3 regions of the Neobacillus sp. S1115 genome follow, and region 2 is predicted to be linked to each of the others. Evidence: predicted binding sites of a transcription regulator. Region 2 holds the regulator's gene; each other region holds the start of a gene.
The links. Region 2 encodes CtsR, which represses protease genes until heat stress. Its sites were predicted from a motif close to ATGGTCAATAAAGGTCAAACA; they were not measured.
Positions count from the first base shown of each region.

Region 1 (6,748 bases), 730 kb from region 2:
ATCAAATAAAAAAGAATACCAAAATTTCCATCCATTCTGATATGAGATTCTTCCTGACACATCCAATATCCACTCAACGGAAATGTAGATTCCACACCAAAATAATATGTAAAAAAGGCGTTGCAACCATCTTTCTGGAAAATGGGAAAGAAATAAAAAGATACTAACAGGCATCGTAATTACAGCATAAACAATCACGACCATTTCATGTCCATATAAGAAATCTGGGTGGAACTTCCATAAGGTATTTTCCTTTACAATATATTCGTACAGCAAACCGCCCGTGGAAATAAAAAACATACTGGCATGGTATTCTCTCCAGTTTTTCCAGTTTCCCCACTTAAAGGAAGCCACAATGGTTAATACCGCAATAGCAATGTGCATTAATTACTATCCTTTCCTTTCCTATACTTTTAAAAAAGTTTAGCCTATATACAAACCTAATCAATTTATAAATCAACAGGAACCCTGTCCTTATGTTCCGATTATGGTTACTAATACATCATCATTTATTTATGAAACTCTTTTTTCTTATTTTTCCCTTAAGATATTTTTTTATGTAAAGTAACCTTATTCAACAAACCTGTACCGTTACTTAAATAAGAAAAGACTTCACTCCAAATTGAAGTAAAGTACATGTCAGTAAAATAAGTTGAAAGGAGGTTGACCATAAAAAAAGGCAGCCTCCTTAGATTTATAACGGGATTTTAAATTGTCCCATTTGCTGTCGCTCCAGACTAGCGATATAGGAACGCATTAGTTTCATGGAAAACTGAAAGATGGGGCTTTGAATAAAGGTATATGCAAACGTCATAATAAAGACAGGACCGCCAAGGATTAAGCCGATAATCAAGATGACACTCTCGACAACGATTCTTGCCCGACTGACCGATAACCCGGTTTTTTCCGAAACGGAAAGCATGAAACCATCCCTTGGACCTGCCCCGATTCCCGCAGCCACATAGATTCCTCCGCCAATGCCTGTTATGATGATACCCATTAACAAGATTAGTAGATTTACCCACCAATACTCGTTTTCACGAGGAAGAATATTGAGATGCAAAAAGAAATCCATGATTGGGCCAATTGATAAGGCATTTAGAAAGGTCCCAATACTAATATACTTCCTATCAAAGACAAGAGTAATCAGCACCAGTACTAAACCGCATATGACACTCCAAGTCCCAATCGTGAATCCGATCCGTTGGAACAGAGCGACGTTTAATACCTCCCATGGATGCAGCCCCAAGGATTGAACATTCACTGCTATCGCATTTCCTAATCCAAAGAAAGTTAAACCAAGAAAAAAATAAAATACCGTAATAGCCAAAGTGACATCTCTACACCTCTACATCATATATTCATCATCTACTTTAGATGTAGAGGCCAAAAAGAACAAGATAATTTATAGAATTCAAAGGTTGTTAACGGGGAGGAAACATATGGTAAACTTAGTAAAGAATTAACTTTCAGTAGAAATATATGGGGGAACACTAATGAATAAAACTCTTATTTATTCAGGACTTGGATTAGCAATAGTAATGGGAGGCTCATATACATATTTTTCGTCTAATAATGATAAAGCAGAAGCAGTCTCAACTCAAGATCGTCATAAAGTTAGTCAGGATGAATCAGATAATACAGAAAAAGTAGTAGTTCATAAAGTTAGCCAAGCCGAATTGGTTAAAGCGGCAAAGAACTTTCAAGAAATTGAGGGTGATGTAAAGGGTGATGACTTATTCTACTACGGAATGATAACGATGGCTCTTCAGAAGTTAGAATTCAAGGGTGAAGAAAACTTCAGTATCCCAAATACTCCTGATAGTATCAAGAGAATTCAGTTTGACCGAGCTAATCTTCAATATTTTAAAAACAAGGCAGTGGAACTAAAAGCATCCGAACCATATCAGAAAATCTTAGATAAATGGCTAAATGGAGACTTTTCTAACTTCGAAAATGACTATCTGACAATTAGGAACATAAAAGGCGATCCTTCACAGCCAAGCGAAAGTCCAGTATTGAAAGTAAGAACTGTTGAAGAGGAACAGAAATACATCGAGCACTTCTTTGGTAACGAGGGATTACAAATAAATAAAAGAGATTGGCTATAAGAATATGATAGGCTCTGGGTCTTCCCAGGGCTTACTTTTTGACTTAATACATACATATTCGAAAAGGATCATTAACGATTCTGAAAATTTTCTTAAACTAACGCCCCCGTTTACTTAAGTGTAATCCTTCATAAACTTACAAAACACTTCGTTAATTTAATCAACATTACCATATTGAAGCCTATAGAAATCGTTTATTGTTCCAACATTTAATGATCTATTTATAAGAGGAACCTCACTGATTTGAAAAGTGAGGTTTCTCGACAAGCTGAAAGGATAGATGAAGATCATCTATCCTTATGCTACGTTAATTTTATTATTTTCTACTGATACAGTGATTGCAGTTACGTTTTCACTATGAATAATTAAAGAAGTGATTTTATCTTCAATTTGCTCTTGAATGACGCGTCGAAGTGGACGAGCACCAAACACATTGCTATATCCTAATTCAGCAATCTTTTCTTTTGCTTCCTTATCGATTTCAATGGAAATCCCTTGTTCCTCTAATGTTTCTTTAAGCTCCGCCATCATAATCACGATAATTTCCACAAGGTTCTCTTTTTGTAGGTGGTTAAACTCAATAATCGAATCAATACGGTTTAAGAATTCAAGCTTAAAGTGATTTCCAATTTTATCGACAATATTTGACTCTGCTCCTTGCTGTTCATCGCCGCCAAAACCAATTGGCCCTAAAGTTTTGTTTCCAACACCTGCGTTTGAAGTCATGATAATAATCGTTTCCGTAAAGCTTACGACTCTTCCTTGGCTATCTGTTAACCTGCCATCTTCCATGATTTGAAGAAACACATTCATCACATCTGGGTGTGCTTTTTCGATTTCATCCAGCAGAATGATGGAATAAGGGTTTCGGCGAACTTGTTCCGTTAACTGACCTGCGTCTTCATGTCCGACATAGCCAGGAGGTGAACCAATGAGCTTAGAGACAGAATGTTTTTCCATATATTCACTCATATCTAGGCGAATCATCGCATCTTTACTACCGAATAATTCGGCGGCAAGTGTTTTCGTCAACTCGGTTTTACCTGTACCTGTTGGACCTAAGAATAAAAATGAAGCGGTTGGACGTGTTTTCGGTTTTAATCCAACACTTGCCCTTAAGATTGCATTGGCTACTTTTTCAATAGCTTTCTCCTGACCAATAATTTTACTTGCTAGTCTCTCTTTCAAGTCTTTCATTTTTTGCTGCTCTGCTTTTTGTAGCTTTTGTACTGGGATTCCAGTACTTTTTTCAATAATCTCTTGGACCATTTCTACGGTAATATCTTTCGTTACACCGTTTGAATATTCAGATAATATTTGTTTTATTTCTCTCTCTTCATCACGAAGAATCGCCGCTTTTTCGTAGTGCTCTAATTTCGTTGCTTCTTGTTTTTCTTCAGCAATTTCTTTTAAGCGCTGGTTTAAATAGTTAATATCTAGCTCTCCGTGAGCAAGGTTTAGCATTGCACCGGCCTCATCCATTAAATCGATGGCCTTATCTGGTAAGAAGCGATCTTGAATATAGCGTTTTGATAGTGTCACACATGCTTTTAGGACATCATCCGAATACGTTACATCGTGATACTTTTCATATGCTGGCCGAATTCCTTTTAAAATTTCAAACGCCTCATTCACAGACGGTTCTTTCACGCTCACCGATTGGAAGCGGCGCTCAAGTGCAGGATCTTTTTCAATCATGCGATACTCTTTCATCGTTGTTGCACCAACAATTTGAATATCACCGCGCGCTAACGCTGGTTTTAATATATTCCCTGCATCCATTGAACCGTCAGACGTACCTCCAGCACCGACCATCATGTGGAGTTCATCAATGAACAAAATGACGTTTTCACGTTGTTGTAATTCAGCAACAAGTTTTTTCATTTTTTCTTCAAATTGTCCTCTGTAGGCTGTACCTGCTACAAGTGAACTGATGTCTAGCACATATACTTCTTTCGTTTTTAGTTTCGGCGGTACTTTGCCTTTGACGATTTGAAGGGCAAGGCCTTCAACGATCGCTGTTTTCCCGACACCAGCCTCACCAATTAAGACCGGATTATTTTTTGTACGACGGTTTAATATTTGAAGGATCCGTTCAATTTCTTGATCCCTGCCGATCACATTATCAATTCGCCCTTCTTTTGCTTCATTCGTCAAGTTCCGTCCATGTTGATCAAGAAAGCTAATTTTTTTTCGTTTCTTTGGCTTGGTTACATGGACATTTTTGTTTTGCTCAGGCTGGCTGCCATCTGTGTCCAACAGATTGAACATTTGGTTGTCAAGTTGGATGGAGCCGTTTTCCAATTTTTGTTTTGCGATATCATAACATTCCGCACACAAACTAATTTGACTTTGCCCCTGATTAAATGAGAAATTTAACTGATAACTCGCTACCGATGTTTGACAGTTTTGACAAAACATATTTCCAGCCTCCTTTTGCCTTTGACTATTTTTGACTATGAAGATAGAAAAAGGAGCCACTTCTACTAGTAGGCCCGGTGAATATTTTATTAAGTTTCTTTCTATTTTATTGTAATTCTTTTAACATTTCTACAGGTAATGGTTGGGTATATACCCAGCCTAGTAAACGTTTACTCCACCTTAAGTGCATTCAGAAAATCTCTCTATAAGTAAAGTGTCATTCCAAATTCCCAAATGTAGGAGTTTCTTTTGATTATCATATTTTTAATCAAATTTGAACCACTCTCTCTTAAATAGATGACGCTACAATATATTGGACAATAGAATAACTATATATAATATAGTAAGAGAAGATGATTTAATAATCTCTGAGAAAGGATGAGACCATGGAAGAAACAATCCTTGAAAATATCGTCGTTGCTTTTTCATCTGGAAAAGACTCCGTTTTCTTAGTCAACCAATTGTTAAAGGATCCAAAGTATAAAATCATATCGTTAGTGACAACCTGTACGAACAATGGAAACGTCACTAGTCACCACATTGATGAACTGCTAGTAGAAAAACAAGCGGAAGCCATTGGACTGCCTCTATACAAAATAAAAATGAACAAATTTACCACTGAGAATTTCGAAGATGGTTTAATCAGCACCATGGTTTATTTCAGGAAACATTTCGGAGTCACAAAAATCGCGTATGGTGACTTATTTTTGGAAGAGGTCAAGACCTATAAAGAAAAATTACTTGCGAAATACGGATTTGAATTGCTGCTGCCATTATGGGGACGGAATACGAAAACATTAGCTCGACAATTGGTGGAAGAAGGATGGAAAGCTGCTTGCATATCCATAGATTCAACGAAATTGTCGTCCGATTTTTTAGGGAAAACCTTAACAAAAGAATGGATAGAAGCATTGCCTCCTGATGTAGACCCATGTGGAGAGTACGGCGAGTACCATACCTTTGTATATTATGGACCTATCTTTCTATATCCTATTCCAATAGAAATTGACTATCAAATTATAAACGGAAGGGATCGTTGGAAATTCGTCGGAATTAAATTAAAAGGTGAGGAAGGTATGAGATGATGATGTTATAAAAAATACTTTTAGAAATGTGAAAAAGCAACGGAATTATTCCGCTGTCTTTTCCACTATTGCACCCTCATATCTATTCTTTTCAAGTATCCGTGCAGAGCTAACATTCGCATGAATTACGGTGGCATGGTGTTTCTGAAGATTAAGTGATTTAAATACCACTATTCATCATCATTAAAACAATTAGATTCATTTAGATTTAATCAAAACCATGATCCAATAATAGGATATCGAAAAGGACGCTCATTAAATGCTTTAACAATTCCAACAATCGGAGCTATTATAGCAATGAGTCCAAAAATAATGAGGAATGGAATCCCGATTAATATCCAAGAAAAAAAAGCAGACACTGAGATTAAAATACCGATCACAATATGAAATACCAAAGCCTGTAAGGATAAGCTTTTAATTTCTCGATCTGAAATAATAAAATATGTGATAATGGGAACTAGTATGGGTGCAAACCAAGTACTAGCATGAATCAATATTTTGAATCCCTTATTTTCCATTTAACATTTACTCCCCTTTGTATCGTAATATTTAACAAACCTTTATTCCTTAATCATTATAAAGTTTTGGTTAAACTATTACATCAGGCTATGAACTAAATCGTTATACGTCTTAGGTCGTAGCCCAAACCAAAATTCCAGTATGCGAACTATTCTTTTACATTTTCCAGCTACTGAGATTACTCCACTAAATGGCCAAATAAATTGAAAAAAGACGCTGATCCTTGCTACAGGAAAGCGCCCGTTTGTGGAAGACGTAAAACTACTTCCAGTATATAACCATATTGTAGAGATACCGATTGTATTTTGTACAACACATTCCCTTATAGTTTATAATTTCGCATGCTTTGATGATAGTTGGTTAGATCCTATTAATGAAAAAATTATCGACAAGATTAAAATAATAACAAAAAAGATGAAAGCATAACTGAAATGAGAGTACGATTCTAAAATGCGGCTTGATATGGCCGGTCCAAATGACATGCCCAGAAAGTTGATAAGATTATATATTCCTAAACCCATCGCATTTTTGTCCTTTTCTATCGTTTGTGGAATTTCAATATTGATTGCCACAGTCATCATTGTAAAAGCAATATAAATGGAACAAACGCCA
Region 1 is NZ_AP038275.1:831,327-838,074, reverse strand. It holds gene ACZ5B7_RS03985 (CBO0543 family protein) at 1-384, opposite strand, end outside; partial or broken gene ACZ5B7_RS03980 (YczE/YyaS/YitT family protein) at 695-1,338, opposite strand; gene ACZ5B7_RS03975 (hypothetical protein) at 1,497-2,111, shown strand; gene ACZ5B7_RS03970 (ATP-dependent Clp protease ATP-binding subunit) at 2,409-4,532, opposite strand; gene ACZ5B7_RS03965 (Dph6-related ATP pyrophosphatase) at 4,919-5,617, shown strand; gene ACZ5B7_RS03960 (DUF4870 domain-containing protein) at 5,830-6,135, opposite strand; gene ACZ5B7_RS03955 (MFS transporter) at 6,466-6,748, opposite strand, start outside.
Region 1: ACZ5B7_RS03970 (ATP-dependent Clp protease ATP-binding subunit) is a predicted target of CtsR. The motif match lies at 4,551-4,571, and genes of this name have one in related genera.

Region 2 (6,748 bases):
TAGCTGTGAAGATACTTGCAGAAGAAGCGTTGATTTTCCGATGCCCGGGTCGCCGCCAATTAATACCAATGACCCCTTAACAACTCCGCCGCCAAGAACGCGGTTCAATTCCTTTAAGTCAGTATGGATTCTCGGCTCGCTGACCGTTTCAATCGAAGTAATCGGAACCGGTTTAGAAAGAATGCCTGAACCACCCTGAGAATGGGCAAATGCTCCCCGTCTTTGCGCCCCGGTAACCTCTACTTCTTCGACCATTCGATTCCAGCCGCCGCATCCTGGGCATTTTCCCATCCATTTTGGTGACTCATAACCGCAGTCCTGACACATGAATTTTGTTTTTCGCTTTACCATTCTTGCTCTTCCTCTCTGTGCGAAAAAGACGTTCCTTTACATGGAAAAAGAGGTACACGATTTTACATTATTTACGTGTACCTCCCTTAGTTGGTTTCATCTTACATAATTATTTTGCCAAACTCGTTTGCTCAGCTGATCTGACGACAAATTCACCATTCTCGACGTCAATAACAGCAAGCTGGCCGGTCAATAAATTCCCTTTTAGCAGCTCTTCCGACAGGCGGTCTTCAATATGTTTTTGAATGGCCCGTTTAAGCGGTCTTGCCCCATATTCAGGGTCATAGCCTTCTTCGGAAATTTTCCCTTTTGCCGCCGGTGTTAGTTCGATTTCTATTTTTTGTTCCTTTAATCGCTTAATTAACTGATCAGATAGTAATGTAACAATTTCCTCCAAATGCTTTTTCTCAAGTGCATGGAAGACGATTATTTCATCAATCCGGTTCAGGAATTCAGGACGGAATGCTTTCTTCAGCTCTTCCATGACTTTGCCCTTCATGTCTTTGTAGTCCTGGGCAGAATCCTGGATATTAAAGCCGACATACTTATTCCGCTTCAGGGCTTCCGCACCGACGTTAGATGTCATAATCAGAACTGTATTGCGGAAATCGACTGTTCTTCCCTTCGAGTCGGTTAAGCGGCCATCTTCCAATACCTGGAGCAGGATATTAAACACATCTGGGTGCGCCTTTTCAATTTCATCCAAAAGGACAACTGAATATGGCTTTCTGCGGACTTTCTCGGTTAATTGTCCGCCCTCCTCATATCCTACATAGCCTGGAGGGGAACCGACAAGGCGGGATGTCGAATGCTTCTCCATATATTCCGACATATCGATCCGGATCATCGCATCCTCATCACCAAACATTGCTTCAGCAAGGGCACGGGCTAATTCTGTTTTCCCGACCCCGGTTGGTCCTAGGAAGATAAAGGAGCCAATCGGCCGCTTTGGATCTTTTAATCCTGCTCTCGCACGGCGGACCGCTTTAGATACAGCCAAAACTGCCTCTTCTTGACCAATCACGCGAGAATGCAAAATTTCTTCTAAGTTAAGCAGTCTTGCTGTTTCTGTTTCTGCAAGTTTAGAAACAGGAATTCCAGTCCAGCTCGATACAACGCTGGCAATATCCTCAACTGTTACTTGATTATTTTCTTTGCCCTGCTTTTCCTTCCAGCTTTTCTTCGTTTCTTCAAGCTGCTCACGCAGGCGCTGCTCTGAATCCCTTAATGATGCCGCCTTTTCGAATTCCTGGCTTTGCACGGCTGCATCCTTTTCCTTCCGCACTTCCTCGAGCTTCACTTCCAGCTCTTTTAAGTTTGGAGGAGTGGTATAGGAACGGAGACGAACCTTAGACCCTGCTTCGTCGATTAAATCAATCGCTTTATCAGGCAGGAAACGGTCTGAGATATAACGGTCGGAAAGCTTTACCGCTGCTTCAATCGCCTCATCGGTAATGGAGACACGATGGTGGGCTTCATAGCGGTCACGCAGCCCTTCTAAAATTTGAACGGATTCTTCCGCAGTCGGCTCATCCACCCGAATCGGCTGGAAGCGGCGCTCTAAGGCAGCATCCTTTTCGATATATTTGCGGTATTCATCAAGGGTTGTCGCCCCGATACATTGCAGCTCGCCACGGGCAAGCGATGGTTTTAAAATATTGGAAGCATCAATGGCGCCTTCCGCCCCGCCAGCACCGATTAATGTGTGCAATTCATCAATGAACAGGATGATATTTCCGGCTTGGCGGATTTCATCCATTACTTTTTTCAGACGGTCTTCGAATTCGCCGCGATACTTGGTTCCCGCAACTACTGTTCCCATATCAAGTGTCATGACACGCTTATCGCGAAGGATCTCTGGCACCTCATTATTGACAATCTGCTGGGCAAGGCCTTCTGCGATAGCTGTTTTACCAACCCCAGGCTCGCCAATCAATACCGGGTTGTTTTTAGTCCGGCGGCTCAGCACCTCGATTACACGCTGAATTTCCTTGCTGCGGCCAATCACTGGGTCAAGGCTGCCTTCCCTTGCGATGGCTGTTAAATCTCTTGCCAGGCTGTCAAGTGTAGGCGTATTGGCACTGGCAGATGCTCCGCCATGCTGACCGCCGCTCTCATTGCTGCCTAATAATTGCAATACCTGCTGGCGCGCTTTATTCAAGCTTACCCCAAGGTTATTAAGGACTCGGGCTGCCACCCCTTCTCCCTCACGGATCAGTCCAAGCAGAATATGCTCTGTCCCGACATAGGAATGTCCTAGTTTGCGTGCTTCATCCATTGAAAGTTCAATTACCTTTTTGGCTCTCGGAGTGTAGTGAATAATCTGTGAGGCTTCCTGCCCTTTGCCAATTAAATTCTCCACTTCTTTTTGAATCTTATCTGAGCCTAATCCAAGTCCATAAAGAGCTTTAGCTGCAATCCCTTCACCCTCGCGGATTAATCCCAATAAAATATGCTCAGTTCCAATGTTGTTATGCCCAAGACGAATTGCTTCTTCCTGTGCTAAAGCTAGAACCTTTTGTGCTCTTTCAGTAAAACGGCCGAACATCATACTATCACTCCTCACCAATATTTTTAGATTCCATTATAAAACGTTCCCGAATTAATGCCGCCCGCCTTATGTCTCTTTCATGCGGTCTTAATGGTCCTCCAGCATATTGCTGAAGAAAACCAGGCTGCGTTAAAATCATCAATTCATTTAAGATGTTCTTTGATACATAATTTATATATCCCATATCTATTCCAAGACGAACATCCGATAAACACTTTGCAGCTTCTTTCGTTTCAATAATCCGGCTGTTGGTTAGGACCCCTAGGGACCTGAACACCCTGTCTTCTAATTGTATGTTCGAAGTTTTGCGTAATGCTTCACGTGCCGACCTTTCTTGTGAAATTAACTGGCTGACAACCCCCATTAAATCGCGGCACATGTCTTCTTCAGATTTTCCAAGGGTAATTTGATTGGAAATTTGAAAAATATTGCCGAGTGCTTCACTTCCTTCACCGTAAATTCCCCGAACCACAAACCCTAATTGATTGATGGCTGGAATAATCCGGTTAATCTGCTGTGTTAAAATTAAACCCGGCAAATGCATCATCACCGATGCCCGAAGGCCAGTGCCGACATTTGTTGGACAGCTTGTTAAATAGCCGTATTTTTCATCAAAAGCATACTGGAGATGACCTTCAAGCCAATCGTCAATTTCATTGGCAGCATCTAATGCTTCTTTTAGCTGCAGCCCAGGAAATAGGCATTGAATCCGTATATGATCCTCTTCATTAATCATTATACTAACTTCTTCATTTTCGGATAATAAAACGGCACCATATGGTGAATCCTCTGCCAATTGCGGGCTGATTAGATGTTTTTCAACCAAGACCCTCTTTTGCAGCGGCTGTATCTCACCTATTTTCAACAATTCCAAATGTCCAAAGTTTCGGAGGCTGGAAGTTTCCAAAATGCCCTCCAGCTCATTAATAACCTGTTTAGCTTCCTCATGTGAAAAAAGAGTTGGGAATTTATATGCTTCCAAGTTTCGCGCCAAGCGAATTCTCGAGCTGAGGACAATATCGGATTCAGGCCCTTCCTCACTCATCCAGGAGCTGACCGCTTGATTTAAAAAACGTTCGAGCGACACCGTTACTCCCCTCCCTCATGACCAGCCGCTAATTTTTTCTCCAGCTGACGGATTTCATCGCGGATGGTTGCGGCCTTTTCAAATTCTTCATGGATAATAGATTCTCTTAACAAGTTTTTCAGTTCATCAATTTGCTTGCGGAGATAAATGGCCCCGCCAACTCTTTTTGGAATTTTCCCGTTATGGGTCCAATTTCCGCCATGAAGCCGCCTTAGAACAGGTTTTAATTGTTCTTTAAAGGTCTCATAGCAGTGGGAACAGCCGAAGCGTCCTACTTTCAAAAACTGTGGAAATGTCATGGAACATTGGTGGCATTGCAGGATTTCTGCCTGTTGAAACGGGCTCTCGGTTGGCTGTTGAAATGCCGGGTCGAAATTTAATAAACCTGCTAATAAATTATTAAAAGAAAACCCTGATTCACCATTAAAAATAAACATATCGCCCTTTTCCTGAGCACACTTTTCACAAAGGTGCACTTCCGTCTTTTCACCATTAATAATTTTTGTAAAATGGAGTGCCGCAGGCCTTTGATTACATTCTTGGCAAATCATACTTTCACCCTCTGGCTATATTATTTATATTTCAAAGATGTTAACATTGCCTTTAACATTCTTGCTCTTAATTCATCCCGGTATGGAAGTTCAATATACAAAACAGACCGATCAATCACGCTTAACATAATTTTAGCCTCTCTTTTTGTAATAATCTCTTCCTGAATAAGCCGGCCAATCACATCCTCCGCACTTGCCTGACTGCAACGGCTATGGATAAGTGACAGCAAATGGTCAATCAATTGGGCCGAATCATGAGACTGCACCTTAATAATCCGGATATATCCGCCCCCGCCCCGTTTGCTTTCCACGACATACCCCCGTTCAATCGTGAATCGGGTGTTAATGACATAGTTAATTTGTGAAGGAACACATTGAAATTTATCAGCAACCTCGCTGCGTTTGATTTCCACAATATCTTCTTCACTCATATCCAAAACCTGCTTCAGATATTTCTCGATAATATCGGAGATGTTTCTCATCTTCCCACCCCCTTGCACCATCTGACTTTGACTATATTTGACATTAATTATACTCAATTTTATTTCCAGATGCAACGATTCACTATTATATGATTTTCTCCAAATCTCGCGGTTGCGAAACCTATGATTGATGGGAAAAAACTACTAAATTTGAAGGATTGTGATGCATGGGGACGGTTCTTGTGCATCAAATAGGGAATGTAGTCTGGGAATGTGGGGCATGGGGACCGTTCGAGATAATCAACGAACACAGATTAAAAAGACAGATTAAAGACATTTTGACATTCCGTTTTGGTGATTTTGTCTTTAATAAGGTGGATAAAGGACATTTTGACCTTTGTATGGGTGATTTTGTCTTTGAGAAGCCAGATAAAAGACATTTCGGCCATGCTCAAGGGCCATTTTGTCTTTGAAAAGCCGGATAATGGTCTTCTGTCAAGAAAGTGGACAGTAAAATTTAAGACTTTTAGAAACCAAACCACTACCGCACTTCGTTTGGTACGGTATTAGAAATGATCAGTCGAAAAGCATGACTGCTCATTTCCTAACACCAAATGGCTATATTATGAGGTATATGCAACTTCATCTTGCCGGTGGTTTCTCTCGAATTGATTCGGTGAATTGTGCCCTAAAGTAGAGTGTTTTCGTTTTTCATTATAAAAACTATTTAAATAATGATTAATGGCTTTTACGGCTTCAGCCCTGGTCTTAAAGCGTCTTCTGTAGATCAAGTCTTTCTTGATTGTGGCATGAAAAGACTCAATACATGCATTGTCGTAAGGATCGCCCTTTCTGCTCATACTGATATGCATGTTTTTCCCTTTCAGGATGTCGATATAATCATTTGAACAATACTGGGACCCACGGTCCGAATGATGGATTAACCCTTCACTAGGCTGCCTTGTAACAATCGCCATATTTAATGCTTGTATGGATAGCTCCTTTTTCATATGTGAAGCCATACTCCAGCCTACGATTTTTCTTGAGAATAGATCCATAACGGATGATAAATAAACCCAGCCTTCAAGCGTCCAAATGTACGTAATGTCAGTTACCCATGCTCGGTTGGGCTTTTCAACATTAAATTGGCGATTAAGCAGGTTAGGATAAATGTGTAAATCATGATTTGAATTAGTAGTAATGACAAACTTTTCTTTTGGTGTGGCTGTTAAACCCATCTCTTTCATCATACGTGCAACCGTCTTTTGAGAAATGGTATAACCCCACTCCACCAAGTCGGCATGGACCCTGGGGCTCCCATACGTACCATAGCTCTCGTGAAATGATTTACTTATTTTTTGCTTGATTTCTTTACGGTAGGCATCTTTCTCAGATTGAGGTTTATTCTGGATCCTTAGCCATTTATAATAGCCACTTGATGATACTTTAAGAACTTTGCACATCTTCGCCACAGCGTGCTCATCAGAGTGGGCTTGAATGAACGTATAAATTACGCTTGGTTTTTCGTGAAGATGTGCATGGCCTTTTTTAGAATTTCGTTTTCCTCTTTCAATTTTTGTATCTCTTTCTCGTGTTGCTTTTTCAGTTTTTCAAGTTCTGTGGGTGTAAGATAGTTTTCTCCAGCTTTCCCAGCACTTGTTTTAGTCCTGTAAGCTGCCACCCATCGACTAACAGTTTTAGGGGAGATCTCGAGTTCAAAAGCTACCTGGGAGGCTTTTTTCCCCTCCTCAACGATTAACTTTGCAACATATTCTTTATACTCTTG
Region 2 is NZ_AP038275.1:97,989-104,736, reverse strand. It holds gene radA (DNA repair protein RadA) at 1-351, opposite strand, end outside; gene clpC (ATP-dependent protease ATP-binding subunit ClpC) at 461-2,902, opposite strand; gene ACZ5B7_RS00535 (protein arginine kinase) at 2,907-3,989, opposite strand; gene ACZ5B7_RS00530 (UvrB/UvrC motif-containing protein) at 3,992-4,540, opposite strand; gene ACZ5B7_RS00525 (CtsR family transcriptional regulator) at 4,561-5,022, opposite strand; gene ACZ5B7_RS00520 (IS3 family transposase) at 5,586-6,461, opposite strand; gene ACZ5B7_RS00515 (transposase) at 6,473-6,748, opposite strand, start outside.

Region 3 (6,748 bases), 1.1 Mb from region 2:
GAAATCGAAGCGGAAATTTGGGAAAATACACTTGTGACAAAGTGAATCGCTCGTATATCCAATGTGGTTACATTAGCAATATATTAATGGGTGTTGACTATTGAATCGGCGCTTGTCTATTATTTACAGCCCCTTTTTATGTATTTGAACCATGGCAAGATCTGAGATTAGAGTCACTAACCTCAAAAGTAACTGTTTCTCCTGCTGAAGGTTCCCGTTCAAAAGTCCGGGGGCGGCGGCGGCTCGGTAAATAATGTAGGGGTTGATGCAAATATCCAACCTAACGGCACGGCCGGACAACCTGGTGGCGCCGGAGGTGTCGGCGGTAACGGAGGATCAGCTGGCGGACCATTAGAACCGGGAGCAGGAGGAGCAGGAATCCTCACAAACGGGGGCAATGGCACCCCTCCGGTTACTGGGGGTACAGCTATTAATGCAGGTGGCTTCGGAGGTATCGGTCGTGCTGGAGCCAACGGAGGATTTGGCGGCGGCGGCGGCGGTGATAACGGTGGCGGCGGCGGCGGCGGATTTAGCGGCGGCGGCGGCGGCGGATTTAGCGGCGGCGGCGGCGGCGATGGATCTGTGAATCTTGCAAACGGCGGCGGCGGCGGCGGCGGCTCTCAAAACAACGGAATCAACCAGGTCAACACAGCGGGTGTTGGCATGGGAGACGGCCAAGTTATTATTATTTACTCCTGATTGGCATGCATAATCTAGCAATATCGAAGTAACGCCAGAATTCGCTGAATTAAAAATATCAACATCACTTAATTAACAAATCAAGCATCCCCCTTAAGAAATCAGCTGATAATTCCTGTGCGTACTGATCATTGCAAAAAATGGATCTTTTTAACAAACAACACCCATTTTGATTTTCGGACTGGGTGTTGTTTTAACTCAAGAATGTCAGGAATAAGGCAAGGGAGATGTTTCACGTGTGGGATAAAGGACATGGATCTATAGGAGATTACGGACATATTCTATCCATTTTACATGACGAGGGTCGATAGTTTGATTCCTGTGGTGAAGATGCCTTATAAAAGCATCGCTCCCGTTTAAGCGAAAAACTTCACAATATTGTTTTATACACAAAACTCCCTCTGAAACTGGAAATGAGACGGATCTTCTCCATCCCATTTTTGTCCCTGTTCTATAATTGACAGCGTTTTTTGCAGCCGTAACAAACTTTTTTGATTATGCTATAGATTGAAACTTGCTATAAAGATAGCAAAAATGCTGTCTTTTTTTAGTTCCACTAAAGACGGATCAGCTAACTTTAATAACAGTTAATTCAACTGATTGGAAACCTTGCCCATCGAATGCATTAATAGTTGTATCAAAACTACCGCTGATATTTCCTAATTGTAATGTAGAGTTTGCCGGAATATGGATAATAGCTTCCCCGCTGAGCTCTCTAACATCTTGGGCATCGTTTGGGTCAGGGTAAAATAATTGATTGTTAGTCTGGCCATTTGGAACTATAGAGGCATTCAAGAAAATACCAACCCCCGGCTGAATTTGATTTGTGCCGTTTCTCCAAACGTGTACAATTTATGAAACTCATAATCACCTTCTAATGGTACGAAAACAGTATTACCGCCTACCAGAGTGACTCCGCCCGTGATTAATGCGCACTAAGACCTTTGATATTCCTTGAACGGTGACTTGCTCAGGTGCAGCCGTCAATTGAGTCATTGGCTGGCAGGTGATGTTCCAATTAAGTCAAGAATATTTTCAAATTTGAAGTCCAGCAGTATTTCTTTCTTAGTAATGTGTCACGAAGGGTTGTTTGAAAATTTGTATCCACAGTAAGAAGATCGGAGGACGAAAAAGTATCTGGGGAAAATGTAGTTCTTGCTTTGGTTAATGTGCCAAGAACAAGTACTGATGAATAATGATTTAATACATCACGAGAAAAGTAGCTTTTAAACACTAAACTAATAAAGTGAAATGTAATGTAATTCCCACAAGTCATTATTTCTGAGGGAGTTTTTGATTTTCAACATAATCGGAAGTTTGCTGCTTTGATTGTGTGTTCTTTTTCGTGATATTTCCTAACGAAAAATATCCTAAAAAAAGCGATGCCCCCACGCATGGAATAACGCGTAGAGGCACCGCAAACTGAACAATTTATGTACGCCCTCGGCAGGAATCGAACCCACATTTTAAGAACCGGAATCTTACGTGCTATCCGTTGCACCACGAGGGCAAAATTATTAGCGACTTACATATTATATTTCATTATTTCTATTTTGGCAAGAGCTAATAGAATTTTTAACAGTTTCCGTTTCTCCAAAGCTAAAAAATAGTTTTAAAACCGCTCACGATTGGTTATGCTGAATGAGGGAAAGTTGTCGAACATTTTTCGAGATGAATTGTTTGACCTTTATTGACCATCAGTGTATGATAACAATACATAAGCTTTTTACATTTTTTATTCAAAGGAGGAAGAAAAATGAATTTGATTCCTACAGTCATTGAACAAACGAATCGCGGCGAACGGGCATACGATATCTATTCCCGTTTATTAAAAGACCGAATTATCATGCTTGGCAGCGGTATTGATGATAATGTTGCCAACAGCATTGTAGCGCAATTGTTGTTCCTTGAAGCGGAAAATCCTGAAAAGGACATTACTCTTTATATTAACAGCCCAGGCGGAAGCATCACCGCTGGAATGGCCATTTATGATACGATGCAGTATATTAAGCCAAATGTATCCACTGTTTGTATAGGTATGGCAGCATCAATGGGCGCATTCTTACTTGCCGCTGGGGAAAAGGGCAAGCGTTTTGCATTACCAAACGCTGAAGTAATGATTCACCAGCCGCTGGGCGGAGCTCAAGGTCAGGCTACTGAAATTGAAATCGCCGCTAAGCGCATTTTATTCCTTCGTGAAAAACTAAACGGCATTTTAGCTGAGCGTACTGGCCAGCCAATCGAAGTACTTCGCCAAGATACTGATCGCGATAACTTCATGACTGCTGAAAGAGCGAAAGAATATGGTTTAATTGACAACATCATTACACGCAATATTCTTGATAAGAAAGAAAAATAATACTTAAAACGGGCAATCGGCGGGCAAGCCGATTGCTTTTTTTCGTCCTAAAGGAATTATTCTTGTATTGGTTGTGAGAGATAAGGACCAGGTGTTTTGAAATTCTTTTTAGGTGTTATAACCGTCCATAACTACCGAACTCTCCGATTGTTTTCTGCTCCGGGCGTTATAAACGGTTTATAACTACCGAACTCTCCGATTGTTTTCTGCTCCGGGCGTTATAAACGGTTTATAACTACCGAACTCTCCGATTGTTTTCTACTCCGGGCGTTATAAACGGTTTATAACTACCGAACTCTCCGATTGTTTTTTACTCGGGGCGTTATAAACGGTTTATAACTATCGAACTCTCCGATTGTTTTCTGCTCCAGGTGTTATGAACGGTTTATAACTACCGAACTCTCCGATTGTTTTCTGCTCCAGGCGTTATGAACGGTTTATAACTACCTAACCCTCCGATTGTTTTCTGCTTCAGGCGTTATGAACGGTTTATAACTACCGAACTCTTCGATTGTTTTCTGCTCCTGGCGTTATGAAACGATTTATAACTACCGAACTCTCCGACGAATTTCTGCTCCGGGGGTTATGAATGGCGCATAAATACCAATTATTAAAAAAGGGTCAGTCCAAGGCATTATGACTAGATTTATCGATTACTAACTATACAAAAATATCAGCGATAACAAAAAAGGGCTTGGCACCACTATAGCCAAAACCCTTTATTCCTTAATGATCCTTCTGAATAAACTCAGATAATGCCTTAATGGCAGTTTCTTCATCAGAGCCGTCTGCAATAATATTGATGACAACCCCAGAGCCGACAGCCAAGCTCATTAAGCCCATAATGCTTTTCGCATTTACTTTCTTGCCGTCTTTCTCCAGAAAAATATCTGCCGAAAAACGGTTCGCCTCCTGTACAAATAAAGCGGCAGGACGCGCCTGTAAACCAGTTCTTAATTTAACTTCTACTTCTTTTACCAACATTTCAAATTCCTCCTCATTATCCCACTATAATATTAAATGAATGCTCATTCACTAACAAACTATTTTAAAATTATATCTACTTCACAGACGGCATTTCTCCGGCCCGCAGCCTTTCGGCAATTTCATCAATTTTACGCAGGCGATGATTGATGCCAGATTTGCTAATAGACCCGCCGGAAACCATTTCACCTAGTTCCTTTAAGGTAACGTCTGTATAATTTAACCGAAGCTCGGCAATTTCCCTTAATTTATCAGGTAAAATCTGCAGGCCTACCGTTTGATCAATGAACCTTATGTTTTCGACCTGCCTGATTGAGGCTCCGATGGTTTTATTAAGATTGGCGGTTTCGCAGTTTACCAGGCGGTTAACCGAATTACGCATGTCCCTGACAATTCGGACATCCTCAAAGCGGAGCAGGGCATTATGCGCGCCAATAATATTTAAAAACTCGGTTATCTTTTCAGCCTCTTTTAAGTACGTAATATAGCCTTTTTTGCGCTCTAGCGTTTTGCTATTCAAGTCAAATGTATTCATCAATTCACATAAGGAATCATTATGCTCCTTATATAGTGAAGCAATTTCCAAGTGATAGGAGGATGTTTCCGGATTATTCACGGAACCTCCGGCCAAAAACGCACCGCGCAGATAAGAACGCTTACAACACTTCTTTGTTATTAGTTCGGGGGAGATATTATGGATGAAGGTAAAACCCTCACCAAGGATTTTTGTATCCTCGAGAATTTCCCTCGCCTGCTCTGCCAAGCGCACGATGTAAACATTATTCTTTTTCAAGCGCATTTTTTTGCGGACGAGCAGCTCAACCTGAACCTGGTAATTCTTTTTAATCAAGGTATAAATTCTTCTGGCAATCGCAGCATTTTCGGTTTGAATATCGACAATGATTTTTCGATTTGAAAAGGAAAGGGAACCGTTCATGCGGATCAGGGCTGAAAGCTCAGAACGGCTGCAGCAGGATTTCACTTCCAAGTTCGTTAATTCCTTTTTCGTTTCCGAAGCGAAAGACATTCCCTCACCTCCTTATGACCAACACTAACATAAATATTCCTTTTTGAAAGTAATTTCTTTCAAAAAAGAACATGTTAAATAAGCTTTTTAAATAATATTAACTTATTTACGCTTCATAACGTCTTTTGGTTTCATTTATTAACAAATTATATAAAATTTTGGCGACCTTCTTCGGGTCATGCCTGAGTGCACCGTTTTCTAGATTGGCAATGTCGGCATAAACCGTCTCAAGCCCAAGCTCCGTTAACCGGTCCACATCGTAGAGGACAGGATGGGCCAATTCCTCATTGTAGCGAAGCTGAACATCCTGCGGAATTTCTTCATTATTCACGAGTATCGTATCGATAAACGCGCTGCTCAAATGATCATAAATGGCTCGCACATGATCGCTTGCAGTATAACCATGCGTTTCGCCGGCCTGTGTCATCAAATTGCAAATGTAAACCTTTTTGGCATGTGAACGACACACCTCATCGCCTAGCCGTGGAACAAGCAGATTAGGCAATAGACTCGTATATAAACTGCCCGGTCCAAGAATAATCAGGTCGGCTTGGCGAATCGCCTGAATCGTTTCCGGAAGCGGCCGGATTTGCTTTGGGGTCAAAAAAACCCTGTTAATTTTTTTACCGGAGTAGGGAATTTTCGATTCTCCTGATACAATCGTGCCATCCTCCATTTCTGCATGTAACACAACACTTTGGTTGGCAGCAGGCATCACTTTTCCCCTTACATTCAATACCTTGCTCATCTCCTGAATCGCATGAACAAAATTACCGGTTATCGAGGTCATTGCGGCGATAATCAGGTTGCCAAGCGAATGGCCGGATAGTTCGTTTGACGTCTTAAACCGGTGCTGGAACATTTCCTCAACGAGAGGCTCCACATCGGAAAGTGCCACCAAAACATTACGGACATCACCCGGCGGAGGAACATGCAGGTCCTCTCGGATTCGGCCTGAACTGCCGCCATCGTCAGCTACGGTGACAATAGCGGTAATATCAACAGGATACTGCTTTAAGCCTCTAAGCAAAACAGGTAACCCTGTGCCTCCGCCGATGACGACTATTCTAGGCTGCCCAAATTCTCTCATGTTGTCTTTTCCTTTCTCCTCTCGATGTCACGGTGAGAAACAATCGTCTTATAATCCTTTTGGAAAAATCGGCCGATGTATTCAGCGAGCGCCACAGAACGATGCTGGCCGCCCGTACAGCCAATCGCAATCACCAATTGGGCCTTGCCTTCCCTTTTGTAATGAGGAAGCATGAAACTCAGAAGGTCTGTTACTTTTTCCAAAAATTTCTGTGTTTCGTTCCATTTTAAGACATAGCTGGAGACATCCTCGTCGAGTCCTGTTTTCGGGCGCATATGTTCAATATAATGCGGATTGGGCAAAAAACGCACATCAAAAACAAGGTCGGCATCAATGGGAATGCCGTGTTTAAAACCGAACGACATAACGTTAACTGTAAAAATTAATTGTTTATTCGCCGTAAACTCCGTTAATATCTTCTCACGTAATTCCCGCGGTTTCATCTGGGAAGTGTTGTAAATTAATTGTGCCCTGCCTTTTAACTCCTCAAGAAGCTCCCGTTCAAGGGTAATACCTTCAAGAGGTGACCCTGATTTTGCGAGTGGATGCGACCTTCTTGTTTCCTTATAGCGGCGGACCAATGTGGCAT
Region 3 is NZ_AP038275.1:5,288,877-5,295,624, forward strand. It holds gene ACZ5B7_RS26050 (hypothetical protein) at 434-586, shown strand; gene ACZ5B7_RS26055 (hypothetical protein) at 1,267-1,494, opposite strand; tRNA gene ACZ5B7_RS26060 (tRNA-Arg) at 2,138-2,209, opposite strand; gene clpP (ATP-dependent Clp endopeptidase proteolytic subunit ClpP) at 2,456-3,058, shown strand; gene ACZ5B7_RS26070 (HPr family phosphocarrier protein) at 3,785-4,042, opposite strand; gene whiA (DNA-binding protein WhiA) at 4,119-5,069, opposite strand; gene ACZ5B7_RS26080 (gluconeogenesis factor YvcK family protein) at 5,176-6,159, opposite strand; gene rapZ (RNase adapter RapZ) at 6,156-6,748, opposite strand, start outside.
Region 3: clpP (ATP-dependent Clp endopeptidase proteolytic subunit ClpP) is a predicted target of CtsR. The motif match lies at 2,377-2,397, and genes of this name have one in related genera.